3 regions of the Dactylosporangium cerinum genome follow, and region 2 is predicted to be linked to each of the others. Evidence: riboswitches for the same ligand, from Rfam matches in the RefSeq annotation. Region 2 holds a riboswitch; each other region holds the start of a gene.
What was found. Region 2 has a riboswitch for cyclic di-AMP ahead of ACFPIJ_RS56660 (C39 family peptidase). Riboswitches for the same ligand answer to the same signal wherever they lie in the genome.
Positions count from the first base shown of each region.

Region 1: another riboswitch for cyclic di-AMP. It lies ahead of ACFPIJ_RS38695 (C40 family peptidase); the one in region 2 lies ahead of ACFPIJ_RS56660 (C39 family peptidase).
Region 3: another riboswitch for cyclic di-AMP. It lies ahead of ACFPIJ_RS27485 (hypothetical protein); the one in region 2 lies ahead of ACFPIJ_RS56660 (C39 family peptidase).

Region 1 is NZ_JBHSIU010000054.1:165,750-171,553, reverse strand. Features, by position in the region: gene ACFPIJ_RS38710 (ATP-binding cassette domain-containing protein) at 1-258, shown strand, start outside; gene ACFPIJ_RS38705 (alpha/beta fold hydrolase) at 308-1,066, opposite strand; gene ACFPIJ_RS38700 (hypothetical protein) at 1,135-1,446, opposite strand; cyclic di-AMP (ydaO/yuaA leader) riboswitch at 1,622-1,786, shown strand; gene ACFPIJ_RS38695 (C40 family peptidase) at 1,794-2,795, shown strand; gene ACFPIJ_RS38690 (hypothetical protein) at 2,888-3,592, opposite strand; gene ACFPIJ_RS38685 (leucine-rich repeat domain-containing protein) at 3,628-4,353, opposite strand; gene ACFPIJ_RS38680 (acyltransferase domain-containing protein) at 4,406-5,350, shown strand; gene ACFPIJ_RS38675 (hypothetical protein) at 5,347-5,804, opposite strand, start outside.
Region 2 is NZ_JBHSIU010000118.1:16,678-22,481, reverse strand. Features, by position in the region: gene ACFPIJ_RS56670 (L,D-transpeptidase) at 1-230, opposite strand, end outside; gene ACFPIJ_RS56665 (hypothetical protein) at 339-1,181, opposite strand; cyclic di-AMP (ydaO/yuaA leader) riboswitch at 1,464-1,606, shown strand; gene ACFPIJ_RS56660 (C39 family peptidase) at 1,784-2,653, shown strand; gene ACFPIJ_RS56655 (transglycosylase domain-containing protein) at 2,664-4,730, opposite strand; gene asnB (asparagine synthase (glutamine-hydrolyzing)) at 5,196-5,804, shown strand, end outside.
Region 3 is NZ_JBHSIU010000037.1:182,399-188,202, reverse strand. Features, by position in the region: gene ACFPIJ_RS27495 (SanA/YdcF family protein) at 1-513, shown strand, start outside; gene ACFPIJ_RS27490 (polyprenyl synthetase family protein) at 669-1,976, shown strand; gene ACFPIJ_RS27485 (hypothetical protein) at 2,003-2,731, opposite strand; cyclic di-AMP (ydaO/yuaA leader) riboswitch at 2,851-2,993, opposite strand; gene ACFPIJ_RS27480 (diguanylate cyclase domain-containing protein) at 3,040-4,578, opposite strand; gene ACFPIJ_RS27475 (hypothetical protein) at 4,760-5,422, shown strand; gene ACFPIJ_RS27470 (sensor histidine kinase) at 5,380-5,804, opposite strand, start outside.

The sequences.
Region 1 (5,804 bases), on a different contig from region 2:
GAGCCGACCGCCAGCCTGGACGCGGAGAGCGAGGCCGCCCTGTTCGCCGGCTGCCTGGAGGTCGGGCGGGCGGACGCGGCGGTCAACGGGTGCGTCACGCTGCTCGTGTCGCACCGCTTCTCGACCGTCCGCACCGCCGACCTCATCGTGACGCTGCGCGACGGCAAGGTCGCCGAGGTCGGCACGCACGAGGACCTGATGGCCACCGGCGGCTGGTACGCCACCGTCTGCACCATGCAGGCGGCCGACTATGCCTGAGCCCGCGCCGACGGTGGCCGCCGTCCGATCCCGCCGTCCCTGCAACGGGTCAGGCCCGGCGGATCGGCATGTGCGTGGGTGCCGGCGGGCCGGACAGAAACGTGGTGACGAGCCCGGTGCACAGCTGCGGGTGCTCGATGAGCAGGGTGTGCGAGGCGTTGGGCACCACGGCGAGCTCGGCATCGGGCAGCGCCCGGTAGAGCCGCAGGACGTGCTCCAGGGAGACGGCGTCGTCGTCGCCGGCCATCACCAGCGTCCGGCAGGCCACCGCGCTCAGGTCGGCGGCGGCCAGCGCCAGGTCGCCGGCGTCGGACGACGCGGCGATCCGCTCGATGACGGACACCAGGTGGCCCGGCCCTTCCGGGGTCACCTCGGCGTGCTGGTCGTAGATGATCTGCGGGATGTCGGCAGGGGTGGCCGGCGGTAGCAGGACGCCGTCCTGATGGAAGGCCCCGCTGATCAGCACCAGCCGGGACACCAGGTCGGGCCGGGCGATCGCGGTCAGCAGCGCCACGACCGCACCCGCGCTGTAGCCGACCACCGCGGCCGGCCCGCCGACGACGTCCCGCAGGAACGCGACCGTGTCCCGCGCCATGACCTGCGGGCTGAGCGGGCCGCCCGGGTCCGCGGTGTGCCCGTGGCCGCGCCGCTCCGGCACGTACAGCCGGAACCCACCGTCCAGCGCGTCCAGGTTGCCGGCGAAGCAGCGCGAGTCGACGACCGCGCCGTGCAGCAGCACCACCGGATCGCCCGCGCCTCGTTCGTCGTACCAGGTGCGCACGCCGTCGAGCTCGACATACCGCTGCACTGTGACCTCCCGCCCCGATCATGGCGCACCGGAACCGCCCCCGCTGCCCGTGGCACGGTCCTGGTGCGCTACCGGCCCGGCAGGGGGCCGCCGCGCAGGAACGCCTCGTACAGGTCGCGGACGTCCTCGTCGATCGTCGGCCGGATGTTGCTGTACCGGGTGTCGGCCCGGTCGCGGTGCGGCCCCGAGAGCCAGTAGCGCTCGTCGGTCTCGACGTCGAAGAAGTTCGCGTCGAACATCCCCGGCCAGCGGCGCAACGTCCGGCCGTGCCAGTAGGCCGTCTTCCAGGTGCGGTTGAACCGGACGGTACTGATCCACGCCGGACCCTGATCGGTGCCGTGACCGGTCTTCAACTGCACGAACATCACCCGCTCGGCCATGGACAACCACGATGCCGCAGATCTCCACGTCGCGCATCGCCTTATTCACGCCGTTCGAGACAGGCAGGTGCGTCTTGAGTCTTCGTTAAGTGTCGCTTAGATCGAGGCCCGACGGTCTCTGCTGCCGTTACGTTTGGGTCGGCCTGCCGGACTTCGCCACCCCGCCGGGGTGGCCGGGCAGCCACCGCTGAGTCGCCGGCCGCGTGTCCCGCACGAGGTCGACGAGCCGGGGAACCAACCTGGTTTCCATTGGGGTGAATCCGCGCCACGGCGCGGTAGGGCGCGCCTTCTTCTCGCCCGAATCCGTCAGCTAACCCGGTAAGCGGTCCAGGAAGAAGGACTGTGCCGTGTTCAACGGACGCACGACGCTGCGCACCGCGGTCGTCGCGCTGGCGGTGGCGGCGATGATCGCCCCGGCCTGCGCCGCGCACGCGGATCCGACGCCTGAGCAGCTCCAGGCCCAGATCGACAAGGGCAACGAAGAGGTCGAGCTCGTCGTCGAGCAGTACAACAAGGTCAAGGGCGACCTCGAGGCGACCGAGGCGGCGATCACCAAGTTGCAGGCCGACCTGGCACCGCTGCAGGCCACCATGGACACCGCCCAGGACGACGCCACCACGCTCGCGGTCAACGCGTACAAGAGCGGCGGCAACCTCGGCACGTGGTCGCTCATGCTCGGCGCGAGATCGTCGGACAACTTCACCGACCGGGTCGGCACCCTCCGGCAGATCTCGCTCAGCCAGCAGCGCGACCTGGCCGCGTACGGCGCGGCGAAGGACGCCTTCACCGCCGAGCAGCGCCGGCTCAACGACACCAAGGCGGCGCAGAGCCAGCAGAAGATCGAGCTGGAGACCCGCCGCAAGAAGATCGAGGGCGACATCGCCCGCCTGGACCAGATGCAGGCCAAGGCCGAGGCCGCCGCCGCTGCGGCCGCCGCTGCCGCCGCGAAGCCCAAGACGACCACCACCACGCCGCCGCCCGCGGGGAAGCCACCGGCGGTGTCCGGCTCGGCGGGCAAGGCGGTCAACTACGCGTGGGCGCAGCTCGGGAAGAAGTACGTGTGGGGCACCGCCGGGCCGAACACCTTCGACTGCTCCGGGCTGACCATGATGGCGTGGAAAGCGGCCGGGGTGTCGTTGCCGCACAACGCCGCACAGCAGTGGCAGAAGGTCCGCCACATCTCACGCAGCCAGCTCGCCCCGGGCGACCTGGTGTTCTACAACAACCTCGGGCACGTCGGGATCTACATCGGCAACAACCAGATCATCCACGCCCCCAACAGCCGTACGGTCGTGAAGGTCGCCCCGGTCGACATCGACAAGTTGTACGGGTACGGCCGACCGGCCTAATTGGTTGGACGCCGGCAGCCCGGGCGTCCATGGTCGGTCGATGAGCGATCGGTTCGCGGGCGTCCGGGCGACGTTCGACCACGACCGGCGACCTACGCGCCCTCGGCCTGGCGATGGCCTTCTGGGAAGCGGCCTGACGTCAGGCCCGCCGCCAGCCGCCAGCGTGCCACTTCACCTTCGTGTGCGCCGGTCGCGGTTGCGGCGGAGACAGCCGCCGGGTCCGCGCCACCGCTGAGCGCGGCGAGCGGCCAGGTCGGCACGCCGTCAGCGCCGTCGTAGGCGGTCCAGGCCCACGGTCCGTCGAAACGCCAGGCGCGGCCGTCGGCGTCGGCCACGTCGTCACCGGGCGTCAAGAAGGCGTACGGCCGGAAGACCAGCTCAAATGTGAGCGGGATGCCGTTGCCGGGTTCGATGCTGGTGCCCTGGAACTCGGCGGCGGGGTCGGGTGCCTCGCCGGCTGGCAGGATGAGCAGGCTCAGTTTCGGCCGCGGCAGCCAGCCGGTCTGTTGCGGCGGATCGTGCTCGTGGACCTCGATGACGTGGATGATCCGGGGCGGGATGCCGATGCGACAGGTGTCACCCGGCGCGAGCTGGTCGGCAGTCGGTTCCGTGACGTACAGCTCGGCCGGATCGTGGCGGTCCAGGGCCGCCTCGCCGTTCCAGCGGATGCCGTCGGCGTCGGGGTCGATCTCCCACCACGGCCAGCGGACGGTGACATGCGATTCATCGACGTGCGTCACGACCGTGGGAGTGAACAGGCACTGGATACGCAGCACGTCCCCGACGCGGTGGTCCATCGCGGCAGGTTAACGCACCGCCTCCCAGGTTACGTTCAGGAGAACCCGCCGCCGGTGAAGTAGGCGGTCAGGATCTGCTGGGCGCCGGCGAACCAGTAGCCGTCGTTGCCGGCCAGGAACGAGGCGCTCATCAGCGGTTCGTCGTGCAGGCCGGTCAGCTCGACGAGGTTGGTCAACCCGCGCAGCTCGGACGGTAGCGCGAGCAGCCCGTTGTCGCCGAGCCGCAGGTGGGTCAGGCCGGTGAGCCGGCCGAGTTCCGGCGGCAGTGTGGTCAACCGGTTGCCGTCCAGCGCCAGCTCGCGCAGCGAGGCGAGGTCGCCGATCCGCGCGGGCAGCGAGGCCAGCTGGTTCGAGCCGGCGTCGAGGAACTCGAGCCGGCGCAGGTCGCCGATCCGGTCGGGAAGTTCCCGCAGCCGGTTTCCCCGCACCTCCAGCGCGCGCAACGCGGCCAGCTCGCCGATGCCCGAGGGCAGCACGGCGAGCTGGTTGCCGCTCAGGTCGAGCTGCTCCAGCTGGCCGAGTCCGCCGATGCCGGCCGGGAGTTCCGCGAGGTGGTTGTCGTACAGATAGAGCACCGACAAGCCACGCAGCCTGCCGATCTCGTCCGGCACCGTGGTCAGCGCGTTGCCGCTGAGGTTCAACACGTCGAGTTCGGCCAGCGTGCCGATCGACGCCGGCACCCGGGTCAGCCCCTGACCGGACAGGTCCAGGACGGGCGCACCGGTGGCCGCGGCCCGTGCGATGGCGGCGGAGACGTCCATCCGCACCTCCCAGGGCAGTCTAGGCACGGCATCGGCCGGTAGGGTCGTCGGTGTGGATCTGGACGACATCGCCGCACGGCTCGGGGTATCCGTCGACGACATCGAGCGCGTGCACCGGCTCGCCGGGGACCGGCCGTCGGTGCCGTTGCCCGCCAAGGCCGACGCGCCCGCGATGCTCGAGCGGCTTGCGGTGCGGCCGGACGACGCCGCCGAGGTCATGGAGGGCTGGCCGGACCCGGACTCTCCACTGTGGACCGCGGAGCTGCGCTGGCTGCTGGACCGCACGATCGCTCTGGTGCGCGCGGATCTCGGTGGCCACGCCTGGCTGGTGCCCGGCCCGGAGCTGCCCCGCGACCGCGGACCGGCCTGGCGGCACCTGTATGTGTATGCGTACCTGGCCCTGGTCGACGTCGCCCTGGCGTATCACCGCGACCACGACGTCCCCGAGTCCGTGTCGTGGGCCACCCTCGCGGACCTCGGCCGCAACCTTGCGATCGACCGGCGGATGCAGCGTGAGGGCTGGCCGGTCATGCAGGCCTGGCTGACCCTGCACTCGCGCGGCGGCCTGTACGACCTGGGCCGGCTCCAGCACCAGCGCGGCGACACCGCCATCGGCCTGCACATCCCCGACTCGGGGCCGCTGACTGCGGAGGCGGTCGACGCGTCGCTGGACGAGGCCCGCGCGTTCTTCCCACGCCACTTCCCCGACGAGCAGTACACGGCGTTCTCGTGCGGCTCGTGGCTGCTCGACCCGCAGCTGCTGGAGTACCTGCCGGAGGACTCGAACATCGTCCGGTTCCAGCGGCGGTTCGAGCTGGAGCCCTACGAGGAGCCGGAAGGCGTCAACGCCGACGTCGAGGTGCTGCGGTTCGTGTTCCGCTCCCTGACCACGCCGCTCGACCAGTTGCCGGGCCGCACCGTGCTGCAGCGCGCGGTCGCCGAGCACCTGAAGGCCGGCCGCCACTGGCAGTGGCGCACCGGCCGTTTCGCGATCTAGGCGGGCGCTCCCACGGGTCGCAGCCGCAGCCAGCGGCAGCTCCAGTCGTCGTCGTTGCCGGCGACCGGTGGTCCGTGCTGCTCCTCCAGCGGCGCGTACTGCCCCCGGGTGCCGGTGAGGGAGCCGCGGCTGACCTGGTATCGGCCGGGGCGGACCGGCAGCAGGACGCCGACGCCGTGGATGTGGTCCAGGTCGAGTGTGACCGGCGCGGGCGGTGCCGTCGGGAACGGGCCGACCTCCGCGGCGACGACCGGCGCCCACACGACGGCGAGGCCGCCGCCGGTCAGGTCGAGCTCGCCGACCGGCTGCTCGACGTCCGCCGCGGCCGGCCCGGTGACGTAGCGGTGCGGGGCGTCGGTGTTGCGGACCCAGGAGCGCATGATGAGCAGGCCGCCATGTGTTGACGCGATCTCGGCGACGCCCGGCCCGTCCATCTCCCACACCAGCCCGGTGT
Region 2 (5,804 bases):
AGGGCGACCTCGGTGACCTTCCCGTCGCTCACCTTCGTGCCGATCTCGGTGCTGATCGGCACCCCCGACTCACCCGCCGCCGGGCTGACGGCCAGCGCGACCACCGGCGGCGCGGGAGCGGTCCACTTCGCCGCCGTGTGCTTCTTCGAACTGTGGCACGCCGATAGGCCCAGTTGCGCTCCCAACGCGAGCGCGACCAGCGCAACGGCCGTCCGGCCGGGCCGTCTCATGTTCTCTGCCTGTGCATGGACATGGGGGCATCGTCGTGCCCGTCCGTGCGAGGCCGGGCCGGGAAGTGGGTGACATCGCGGAGGACCCGGGACCGCGCGAGGCGGTCCCTACCCGACGGCGTCCGCGATCTGCTGGGCGAGCCCTTCCCACTTCGCATAGGCGTCCGGGAACGCCGAGCGCTGCACCAGCTGCGCCGCGACGGTGACGGCCTGCTGCTCCCAGCCCTGGATCCGGGCCAGCGCCGCGAAGAACCTGCGCGCGGACTCGCGCGCGTCCATCAGCTGGTCGACCGAACCCCAGCTCGGCCGCTGCTGGAACAGGCCGACCGAGTCGTAGTCGTACCCGACGCCCTCGTTGGGATGCTGCAGCGACTGCGGCAGGTTCGGGTTCGCGAGGTTTCGCAGGTGGCTCTCCTGCAGCGCGGTGGCGATCCCCACGACGGCCGCGCGGCGCGGCAGGTTCAGCTGCCGGGCAACCTCGATGATCGCGACGGCGTTGTTCATCTCGGCCTGGGTCAGCCCGCCGACGGGCGCGTGCACGGTCGGCGAGGGCGACGCGGGTTGCCCGGCCGGCGACGGCGACGCCGGCGGCTTGGCGGCCGTCGTCGGGGCGGCCGTCGTCGGTGCCGGGGCGGCATCCGCGCCGTCGGCGGGTTTCCGGGCGCGGCTGCGCGAGGCGGGCGCGTCGGCCGCCGACCGTCCGTCGTCGACGGCGAGCGCCACCCCGTTCACCGGCGCGGCGACCGGCCCGGTCGACGACGACAGCGTCGCGGACAGGGCGACCGCCGCGACGGCGGCGACGGCGACGGCGTGCCGGCGCAGCTGCGCCGGCACGGGTGCGCGCAGCCGGAAGCGGGTCGCGTGCCGCCCCCGGCGGGAGCGGCGGAGGTGGCGGGGACCGCGCACCTGCGCACCGTTGAGCTGCTGGTCATCATCGGCGCCCGGGAGCATCCGGCGAGCTTAGGGGTGGCCCTGACCAGGGGTCCTGGCAGGCGTGCGGACCAGCCGACCGGAGACCGGGCGGGCCGCAGAGCGCCGGGACGCGGTCGGCGAGGTGCACCGGGGGCGCCACCCGGCCGACCGGCGGCCCGCCCACGGTGTGCACCAGGTCCGTTCGCCACGCCGTCGTCTCGCCCGGTAGCCGAGCCGCACGGCGGGATCCGGTGCCCTTGCGCCGCCCCGGTAGGGTCCTCGCATCCGCCCGGCCCACCGTCACCCACCTCGGATGACACCGCGGCGGATCCGCTGAGTCGCGTCCACGCGAGCCGGGGAACCGAGCACCACCGGGGTGAATCCGCGGGGCCTGCGCCCCGAGGTAGGGCGATCTTCCCGCCCGAACCCGTCAGCTAACCCGGTAGGCGGCACCGGAAGGAGCACCACCGTGCAGCCATTGACCCGGTATCACCCGTGTCGCACCACCTCGACCCTCGGCCCGGCCCGGTAGCCGCCGGTCCTCACCGCACCGGCCCGCGCCGGTCGGGCCGGCCCGCTGCCCGGATCACGTCCGGCACCGGCAACAGCAGCCGTTATCCAGCATGTCTGTCGAGGTACCCGTGAGCTACCTGTACAAACCCAGGCACCAGAGTCCCGTCGCGGCACGTTCCCGCGTGCTGCCGATCGCGGCACGTTCCCGCGTGTTGCCGATCGCGGCCGCCGCGGCGGTCCTCGCGGTGACGGCGGTCGTCGGCGTGGCCGTGCACGCCTCGGCGCCCGCGCCGATGGCCGACGCGCAGTCGCTGACCTCCGCGGATCCGTCGTGGTCCGGTGCCGCACCGGCCGCGCGTGACCGGCAGCGGACGCAGGCGGCGCCCAACGCCGCGACCACCCCCTCGAAGGCCGCCGGTGCGGCGCCGTCCACGGCCGCCCCGCCCGCCGCCACCACACCGGCCGCCACCACGCCGGCCGCTCCGCCGGCGGCGAAGGAGCTCGCGTACCGGTTCGCCTGGCAGGAGAACTACTACTTCTGCGGCCCGGCCGCGACCCGCATCGCACTGACCGCGCGAGAGCTGTACCCGTCCCAGTCCGAGGTCGCCCAGAGCCTGCGCACGACCGTCAACGGCACCAACTCCGCCGACGACACCACCCGGTCGCTCAACGCGTACACGAAGAGCTCCTTCTACAAGTCGCACTTCATCACCGGTCAGTCGGCCACCCAGGCGGAGATCGACCGGATGCAGGCGGACATCGTCAACGCGATCACCAACGGCTACGCCGTGGTCGCCAACATCGCCGGCTCCACTGTGGACGACAAGGGAGGTTCGCACTCGTACCCGGGCGGCCACTACCTCACGGTGGTGGGCTACAGCAACGGCGGCAGGACGGTGAAGATCGCCGACCCCGCGGACGCTCTGGGCGTCGGGTACTACACGCTGACGACGGCCAAGCTCGCCCACTGGACCGCCCTGCGCGGGTATTCTGCCTGACCCGGCGCGGTCAGCGGCCCAGGGCCCGCACCCGGCTGGGTGGCTGGAACGCCTGGACCGGCTGGCCGCGCAGCGCGGCCGCGATGGTCTGCGCGACGGCGGCGTTGACCGAGCCGGCGACGCCGCTGCCCACCTGGTCGTTGGGGTTGTCCACGTTCACCGCGATGCCGGCCGCCGCGATCTGCGGGGTGAAGCCGACGAACGTCTCCGTCGAGTTGTACTCGGAGCTGCCGGTCTTGCCCGCGACCGGGCGGCCGCCGAGGATGCCGGACACGTTCTCGGCCGTGCCGCCGTCGCACTTGTTGTACGCCGACGACCGGCTGACCGGGCACCGGGCCGCGTCGGTCGCGGCGGCCGCCACGTCGGCGCTGATCACCTGCCGGCACTTCGGGGCGGCGGCGTCGACCGGTCTGCCGTTGGTGTCGGTGATCGACAGCACCGGCAGCGGCTGGCAGTACAGGCCTCCGGCGGCGACCGCGGCGTAGGCGTTGGCGAGGTCGAGCGGTGTGGTCGAGGCGACGCCGAGGGTGAACGACCCCCACTGGTCCGCCTTGGCCGCCATCGCGGCGTCCGCGCCGGAGCGGAACGTGATGCCGAGCCGCTGCGCCATCTCGACCACGCGGCGCGCGCCGATCTGCTGCTCGAGCCAGACGAAGTAGGTGTTGACCGAACGGCCGAAGCCGTTCCACATCGTCCGGTCCCCGTTCATCCAGCTCGGGGACTCGTTCGCGGGGCACCACCGGCCTCCGCAGCTGCCCGGCCCGCTGCCCGGCCACCCGGTCGCCAGCCGGCTCGGTGCGTTGAACCTGGTGTTCAGCGGCAGGCCCGCGTCGAGCGCGGCGAGCATGGTGAACATCTTGAACGTCGAGCCCGCCTGATATCCGGCGACGCCGCCACCGCCCGCGATGAGCTGGTTGACGCTGTTCGGGTACCGCGGGTGCTGGGGCGGGTTGGGAGCCAGGCTGTAGTGGCGGTTGACGGCCATCGCGAGGACCCGGCCGCTGCCGGGGGTGACGACGGCCAGCGGCATCGACCGCGCGCTGCCGTAGCCGTAGACGCTCAGGGACTGGTTCAGCGTGCTCGCCTGGATCCCCGGGTCGAGCGACGTGACCACCGTGTAGCCGCCGGTGCGCAGCGTCTCGTCGCGCTCGGCGCGGGTGGCGCCGAACTCCGGCTGGCTGCCCCACCACTGGCGGAAGTAGTCGCAGAAGAAGCCCCAGTCGTTGTGCGCCGGCGGGACGGACACGCAGTTGTTGGGCAGGTCGCGCTCGTTGATCTTCAGCTCCTGGGCCTGCGCCGCGGCGGCGTCCGCGGCGCTGATCACCCCCATCTTCGTCATCGCGTCGAGCGTGTAGGCACGGCGCTGCAGGGCCGCGGTCCGGTCGCCGCTGATCGGGTTGTCGCCGTCCGGTGACTGCAGCAGCCCGGCCAGCAGCGCCGCCTCGGGCAGCGTCAGGTCCAGGGCCGACTTGCCGAAGTACGTCTGGCTCGCGGCGTAGATGCCGTAGGCGCCGGCCCCGAAGTAGGCGATGTTCAGGTACCCCTTGAGGATGTCCTGCTTGCTCAGGTGCTGTTCCAGCATCGTCGCGTAGCGCATCTCACGCACCTTGCGGGCGGGCGTGTCGGCACCCGCGTCGACCCGCTGCTGCGGCGACAGGCTCGGGTCGTTCTTCAGCACGTTGCGGACGTACTGCATCGTCAGCGTCGAGGCGCCCTGCTGGGCGCCGCCCCGGCCGTTGGAGACCAGCGCCCGCAGGACGCTCCTGCCGTCGACACCGCGGTGCTGGTAGAAGCGGGTGTCCTCGGCCGCGACGACGGCCTGCTGGAGCACCGGTGCGATCTGGTCCAGCGGCACGTCCTTGCGGTTCTCGTCGTAGAACGTGGTGATGAGCGTCCTGCCGTCGTTGGCGTAGACGTAGGTGGCCTGCGGCGGCGGTGGCATCGCCAGGTTCGACGGCAGGTTCACCCACACGTCGCGGCCGGCGTTCACCGTGGAGCCGCCGATGAGTGCGAGCGGGAGCACACCGGCGGCCACGACCAGACCCGAGATGACACCGCACAGGGCGAGCCGGGCCATCCCCCTGAGCCCGCGTGCCAGCGCTGAGCGGCTCGGCGCGTCGGTGCCGGCTTCGTGTGCGGGTCGGCGTCGGACGCGGACGAGGCGCATTGGCTACTCCCCAACAAGACAACGGGTGGTTCGCTTCCTGCCGATCCGGGACGGACCGATGTGACCGGCGCGCCGCTACCCGAGGGGTCGTCCGGCCAAACGGCAGGCTGGCCCGGCCGCCCGGATAGTCACCCTTGGGCTGGTTCACCCACCTGTATCCCCTGGTGAGGAGCGATCGGATGACGGCCGGGCAATCGGGCGCCGAACGTGGCGGGTTCTGTTCGGCTGGATCGCGCGGCGCATTGTGGCCGTTCGAACGGGGGCTCGGCCGGCACCGCCGGGAGCTCACCGGCGACGGCTCACCGGCGACCGCCGACAGAGCGGTCTGCGGCCCGACACCGCTGCCACGCGAGGCGACCGAAGGGAAACGACGCCATGTGCGGCTTCCTGATGTACGTGGGGGACTTCGCTATCTCCCCAGAGACCCTCGGCCAGGTGGAACGGCAGCTCGAGCTGCTGCACCACCGCGGCCCCGACGACATGGCCCTGGAACGGTCCGGACAATGCGTGGCGGCCGGTTTCAAACGGCTCGCCATCATCGACGTGCACGGCAGCCGGCAGCCGTTGCAGTACCCGCCGAGCGGGCCGGACGCGGGCCGGTGGACGCTGGTGTTCAACGGCGAGATCTACAACTTCGAGGAACTGCGCGAGGAACTCATCCGCGGGCACGACGCGGAGTTCGCCACCGACGGCGACAGCGAGGTGGTTGCCGCCGCCTACCACTACTGGGGCGACGCGGCGCTGGAGCGGTTCCGCGGCATGTTCGCCTTCGCCCTCTGGGACTCGGCCACCGAGACGGTGCACGCGGCGCGGGACCAGTTCGGGATCAAACCCCTGTACTACCTGCCGACCATCGAGGGACTGTGGCTGTCGAGCGAGAAGCCGCCGCTGCTGGGGATCGCCGGCGGGGAGCTCGACCGGACCGCGCTGTCGCTCTACCTGACGATGCAGTACGTGCCCGAGCCGTACACCCTGCACCGGCAC
Region 3 (5,804 bases), on a different contig from region 2:
ATCGTGTTCGGCGCGCAGGTCGCGCCGGGCGGGCAGGTGCCGATGCCGTTCCTCAAGGGCCGGCTCGACGTCGCCGCACGGCTGCTCACCACCGGCAAGGTCAAGGCCCTGCTCATCTCCGGCGACGCGCAGGGCGGCTCCGGCAACGAGGTCCGCGTCATGCGGGAGTACCTGGCCGGGCAGGGCGTGGATCCGGCCAGGATGGTCGTCGACCCGCACGGCCTGGACACCTACGACACCTGCCGCCGCGCCCACGACGTGTACGGGGTGACCAAGGCCCTCCTCGTCAGCCAGGAGCTGCACCTGCACCGCGCGGTCACCCTGTGCCGGCGGCTGGGGGTCGACGCGTACGGCGTTCCGGCGCTCTGCGAGGGATGCCGGCGGGTGACAATCTGGTACAACACGGCCAGGGACGTCGCGGCCGCCCCGAAGGCGGCGTGGGAGGCCTTCCGGCACCGCCGGGCGACAGTCGTGTCGCCACCGGATCCGTCCCTGCTCGAAGCGGCCCGCTGACCCGCCCACCATCGTGGTTTTGGGCGTGTCCGGCGGGCACCTTCGGCATACTTGACCAGTCCACGGCGCCGGCACTGATCGGCGCCTGTCCATGGTCAGCTCCGATGGGTGGTGTGTTTTCCGGTGAGTGTCCCCCGCCAGGCGGTATCCGGTTGATGGTCACCGTGCTGCGCACCGTCGACGACGTCCTTTCCTGGGCCGGCCTCCTGGTCGAGCCGCCGCTGCGCACCGCCGTCGGGCGACTGCCCGCACCGTCCCGCGACGTGGCTGAGCTGCAACTGGGCCGGCTCGACGAGGATCCGCCGGGGATACGGACGCGGGCCGCGCTCAGTCTCGTCTGCGCCGGCGCGGTCGGCGGCGACCCGCACGACGCGGTGGCCGGTGCCGTCGCGGTCGAACTGGTGCATCACTGGTCGGCGCTGCAGCAGGACCTGTTCGACGGGGACCTGACCCGCCGACACCGGCCGACGGCGTGGAGCGTGGTCGGCCCGCACCCGGCGACGCTCGGCGGCGAGGCGATGCTGGCCCTCGCGTTCGACGTGGCGGCCACCGGCGACCCGACCCGGCGCGTGCCGCGGCCGGTGCGCCAGGCCACCCGGAGCCGGCAGCCGGTGGGCGACCCCCGGCCCGGAAACGACGGCCCGCCCACGGCCGGCCCGCCCAGTGGGAGCGAACTGCCGGCGGTGGACGGCACGCCCGCCGCCGACGGACCGGCAACCGGCGAGCGGGGCGACGAACCGCGGGCGACCCGGGACCAGTTCATCGAGCCGCCCGACGAACGGGAGACCCGGGACCGGGTCGTCGACGCGTGCGCCGACGGCGGGCAGCACCGGGCCGGGGCGGCACCCGTCGACCGGGCCGGCGTCCGGGTCCTCGGCGACACCGTCCAGCAGCTCCTGCACAGCCAGCACACGGCCCTCGGTGCCGCCCTCGACACCACGACGACCCGCCGCCGGTCCGGCAGTGACCTGCTGCGCGACTGCATCACGGCGGTCGAGCAGCGCAGCGGCGCCCTGCTCGGCTGCGCGTGCGCGCTCGGCGCCATCGCCGGCGGCGGCGACCCGGCGCGGGTGGAGCAGCTGCGGCTGTTCGGCGTGCGGCTGGGGCTGGCCGTGCAGTTCACCGAGGACCTGCTCGGCATCTGGGGCGACCCGGACGTGACCGGCCGGCCGGCGTTTCCCGACCTGCGCCGCCGCCGGCTGTCGCTGCCGGTCGCCGCCGCGCTCGCGGCCGGCGCCGACGAGCTCACCGAGCTGCTGCGCCACGACAGCCGGCTGGGCGACGCCGACCTCGAACGCGCCGCGAAGGTCATCGAACGCTCGGGCGCCCGCTCCTGGTGCGTCCAGCAGGGCGAGGACCTCCTGGCGCAGGCGCTGCTCGCACTCGACCTGGCGATCCCGGAGCCAGCGGCGGTCGCCGAGCTGGTCGCCCTGGCCCGCTGGTCCACCCGCCACCCCGCCTGAGCGGCACGGCGGCGGGCCGGACCAGGTCAGGTGAGCGCGCCGACCACCTGCTCCGCGCGAGCGACGTGCTTCTGATACGCACCGGGGAACGCTGAGCGCTGCACCGCCTGGGCGGCCGCGGTGACACTCATCCGCTCCCAGCCCTGCACCCTGGCCAGCGCGTTGTAGAACAGCATCGCCGAGTGCGCCGGGTTCATCAGCTCCGCCACCGTGCCCCAGCCCTGGCTGGCCCGTTGCTGGAACAGCCCGACCGAGTCATGGTCGGTGGAGACACCCTGGTGCGGCAGCTGCAACGAGGACGGCACGGCGGAGCTGGCGACGTTGTACAGGTCGCTCTCCTGCATCGCCGTCGCGATCGCGACGACGAGGGCCCGGTCGGACATGCCCTGCGCCCGGCCCTGTTTCACGATGAGCGCGGCGTTGTCCATCTGCCGCTGGTCGAGCCCGGCGACCGGCCGGACGACCGGCGGCGCGGGTGGCACGGGCGGCACGGCCGGCACCGCGACGGCCAGCGGCCCGGGCAACGACGGCGCCGGGGACGGCGACGCCGACGATGACGAGGACGGAGACGAGGACGCGACGGCGCCGGTCTCGGCATACGCCGAACCGGTGAACATCGACGGCGGCGAGTCGGCCGGCAGCGTGGCCAGCAGCGTGGCGGACAGCACGGCGACCGAAACGGTGCCGGCCTTCGCGCCGAAGATCAGACGGGCCCGGCGATGTCGCGGGTGGAACTGGCGTGGCAACGGCTTCACTACTGAAATTCCTTCGTCGAAGACATGAGGCATCGGCACGTCGTGGCGGGCACGGCGTGCTGGAAGGGGGGAATCAGTGGTGCGGCGCTACGACGGCAAGCGGGCGGCCATCATCGGCAGACTCCTTCCGGTGCCGCCTACCGGGTTAGCTGACGGGTTCGGGCGGGAAGATTCGCCCTACCGTGGCTCGGCCACGGATACACCCCAGAGGACTACATGGGTCCCCGGCTCGCGAAACATCGCGACTCGACGGCGCCTGCCCGGCAGCGCCGATGCGGCGCAGGTCGACCGGAGCAGACCTCACGACCCTACTGGGCGGCCTCGGGACGGGCCAACCGCAGCACCGGCATACCACCCGGCGCACCCGAACGCTCACCGGGCGCTGTCACCCGTCTGGTCATCCCTCCGGCGTGACGGGCGCCCTTGACCAGGTACATCGCACGATCGGCGGCGCGCAGGGCGGCACCCGCGTCCTCGATGGTGTCATCGATCACGGCCACGCCGACGCTGACCTGCACCCGCATGATGTGGCCCTGGTGCATGACCGGCGCGCAGACCGAGCGTTCGAGGCGGTCGACCAGCGCGCCGAGGTCAGCGACGGTGACGTTGCCGGTGAGGACGACGAACTCGTCGCCGCCGAGCCGTGCGACGGTGTCGGTGGGCCGGACCAGGGAGACGAGCCGGTGCGCGACGGCGACCAGGACCGCGTCGCCGGCGTCGTGGCCGAGGGTGTCGTTGACGACCTTGAAGTCGTCGAGGTCGCAGAAGAGCAGCGCGCTGACGACGCCGTCGGCGCGGGCCCGCCGGATCGCGGTGGCGAGGGGCTCGGCGAAGGCGTCGCGGTTGGCGAGGCCGGTCAGCGGGTCGCGGGAGGCCCGCCGGACCAGGTCGGCCTCGGTCGCCTTGCGGTCGGTGATGTCCTGCACCTGCGTGATCGCGAACGCGGGCGAGCCGGCGACGACCGACATCGTGGCGGAGATCCAGATCGTCTCGCCGTCGCCGCGGACGCACCGGACCTCGTAGTCGCGGATCGATCCGGTGCCGGCGGCGAACACCTCCCGGCTGTGGTCGAGGTCGTCGGGGTGGATGAAGTCGCCGAAGCGCATCGAGACGAGGACGTCCTCGTCCCGGCCGAGCAGTTCACACAAAGCCGGGTTCACCCGGACGATCCGGGTCAGGTCGGCGCCCTCCAGGCCGATCATGCACATGCCGGTGCCGGCACCGTTGAACGCGAGCCGGAACGCGGCCTCGCTGGCCTCCAGGTGCCGGCGTTCCTGGCGCAGCGCCTCGACCAGGTTGGCGTTGTTGATCGCGATGCCGGCCTGCGCGGCGAGCATCTCGAGGAGTTCCCGCTGGAACGCGCCGGGGCGTTTGCCGTCGGCGGGCAGGTCGACGCTGAGGACCCCGACCAGCGAACCGTCGGGTGCACACAGCGGCGCGAACAGGGCGTCGAGCGGGTGCCAGCGCTCCTCCTCGGGGACGTCCTCCGCGCCGTCGGCCGGGGCGGGGACCCAGGACTGGATGCCGTCGTTGTGCCGCTCGTGCGGCAGGAAGCGCAGCTGCCCCCACTCGTCGGCGGCGGCGAGGTGCGCGTCGAACTCGGCCGCCGGGTAGCGCACGCCGAGCAGCTCGGCGCGGGCCTCCTCGGGGCCGGCGATGGCGACCGCCTCGTACACGCCGCCCGGATGCAGGTAGTTGACCACCGCGGCACCGAACCCGACGCCCTCGACGACGGCCTCCGCGATCCGGTGGAGCGTCTCGACGACGGTGCTGCCGGTGTTGATGCGCCCGGTGATCGTGTACACGGAACGGATCGCGGCCATCGCCATGTCCCGATCTCGATCCACGGCTCGCCTACCCCGATCCGGCCGACCCTGCACCCTCACATCGACGCATCACCTCCGATCCTAAACACAATGTGCGTCCGCGGCGGCGCTGATCCGGGTCAGCGTCGCGGCTGACGACGGCCCGGGAGCGCCCGACCTACCGTCCGGCTCGACACATCACCGTTCGAGCCGAAAGGTCGTCATGCCGCACAAGTTTCGACGTCTCCTGGCCGGGGCCTGCCTCGTCGCCGCGCCGCTGTTCTACGTCGCGGGTCTGCTCGCCGACCCGGCCCTGCGCGCCGGTGACGCCGCCGACGGGGCCTACGGGCGCCATCCGGGGCAGGTGTCGGTGAGCGCGGCCCTGTTGCACTGGAGCTGGGTGCTGCTCGTGCCCGGCATCATCGGGATGATCCACCTCGTGCGGCGGCGCGCGGTGCTGTTCGGGCACATCGCCGGCGTGGTGGCGCTGCTCGGCGTCGTCAACTTCTCCGCGTTGATGCTCGGTGACTTCTTCTACGCCAGGCTCGAGGCGGACCTCGGGACCGCGGAGGGCGATCGGCTGGCCGATGCCGCGTTCGCCGCGGCCGGTGCGTTGTGGGGTTTCCAGGTGCCGGGTTTCCTGGGTCTGCTCGGCGTGCTGCTGCTCGGTTTTTCGCTGGCGTACGACCGGCAGGTGCCCTGGTGGGCGCCTCCGGCGATGGTGGCCGGGATGCTTGCCGGGCCGGTGTACCCGGTCGGCATGATCGCCGGGAGCCTCCTCTACATCGCCGGAGCGGGCGTGATCGGGGTCCGGATGCTGCGGATGAGCGACGCGCAGTGGGCTCAGGCACCGGCGGTGAGCGGGAACGTCGCGGCGACCGAGTAGCCGCCGCCGGGACGGGCACCGGTGCGCAGGGTGCCTCCGTGCAGCGCGACGCGCTCACCCATGCCGACCAGGCCGTGCCCCACCCCCGCCCCGCCGCTGTCAGCGGCACCGCCCGTGCCGTCGTCGCGGACCTCCACGGCCAGCTCTCCGGGGGTGAAGCCGATCGTCACGTCCACGCCCGCCGCACCGGCGTGCTTGAGGGTGTTGGTCAGCGCCTCCTGCACCACCCGGTAGACGGCGAGGCCCAGCGACGGCGGCAGCGGGCGCGGCGGGCCGGCGACGGTGAGCCGCACGTCGAGCCCCGCCGCCCGCAGCGGCCCGGCCAGTTCGTCGAGGCGGTCGAGCCCCGCCGGCGGGCGCCCGTCGCGCAGGACGCCAAGCA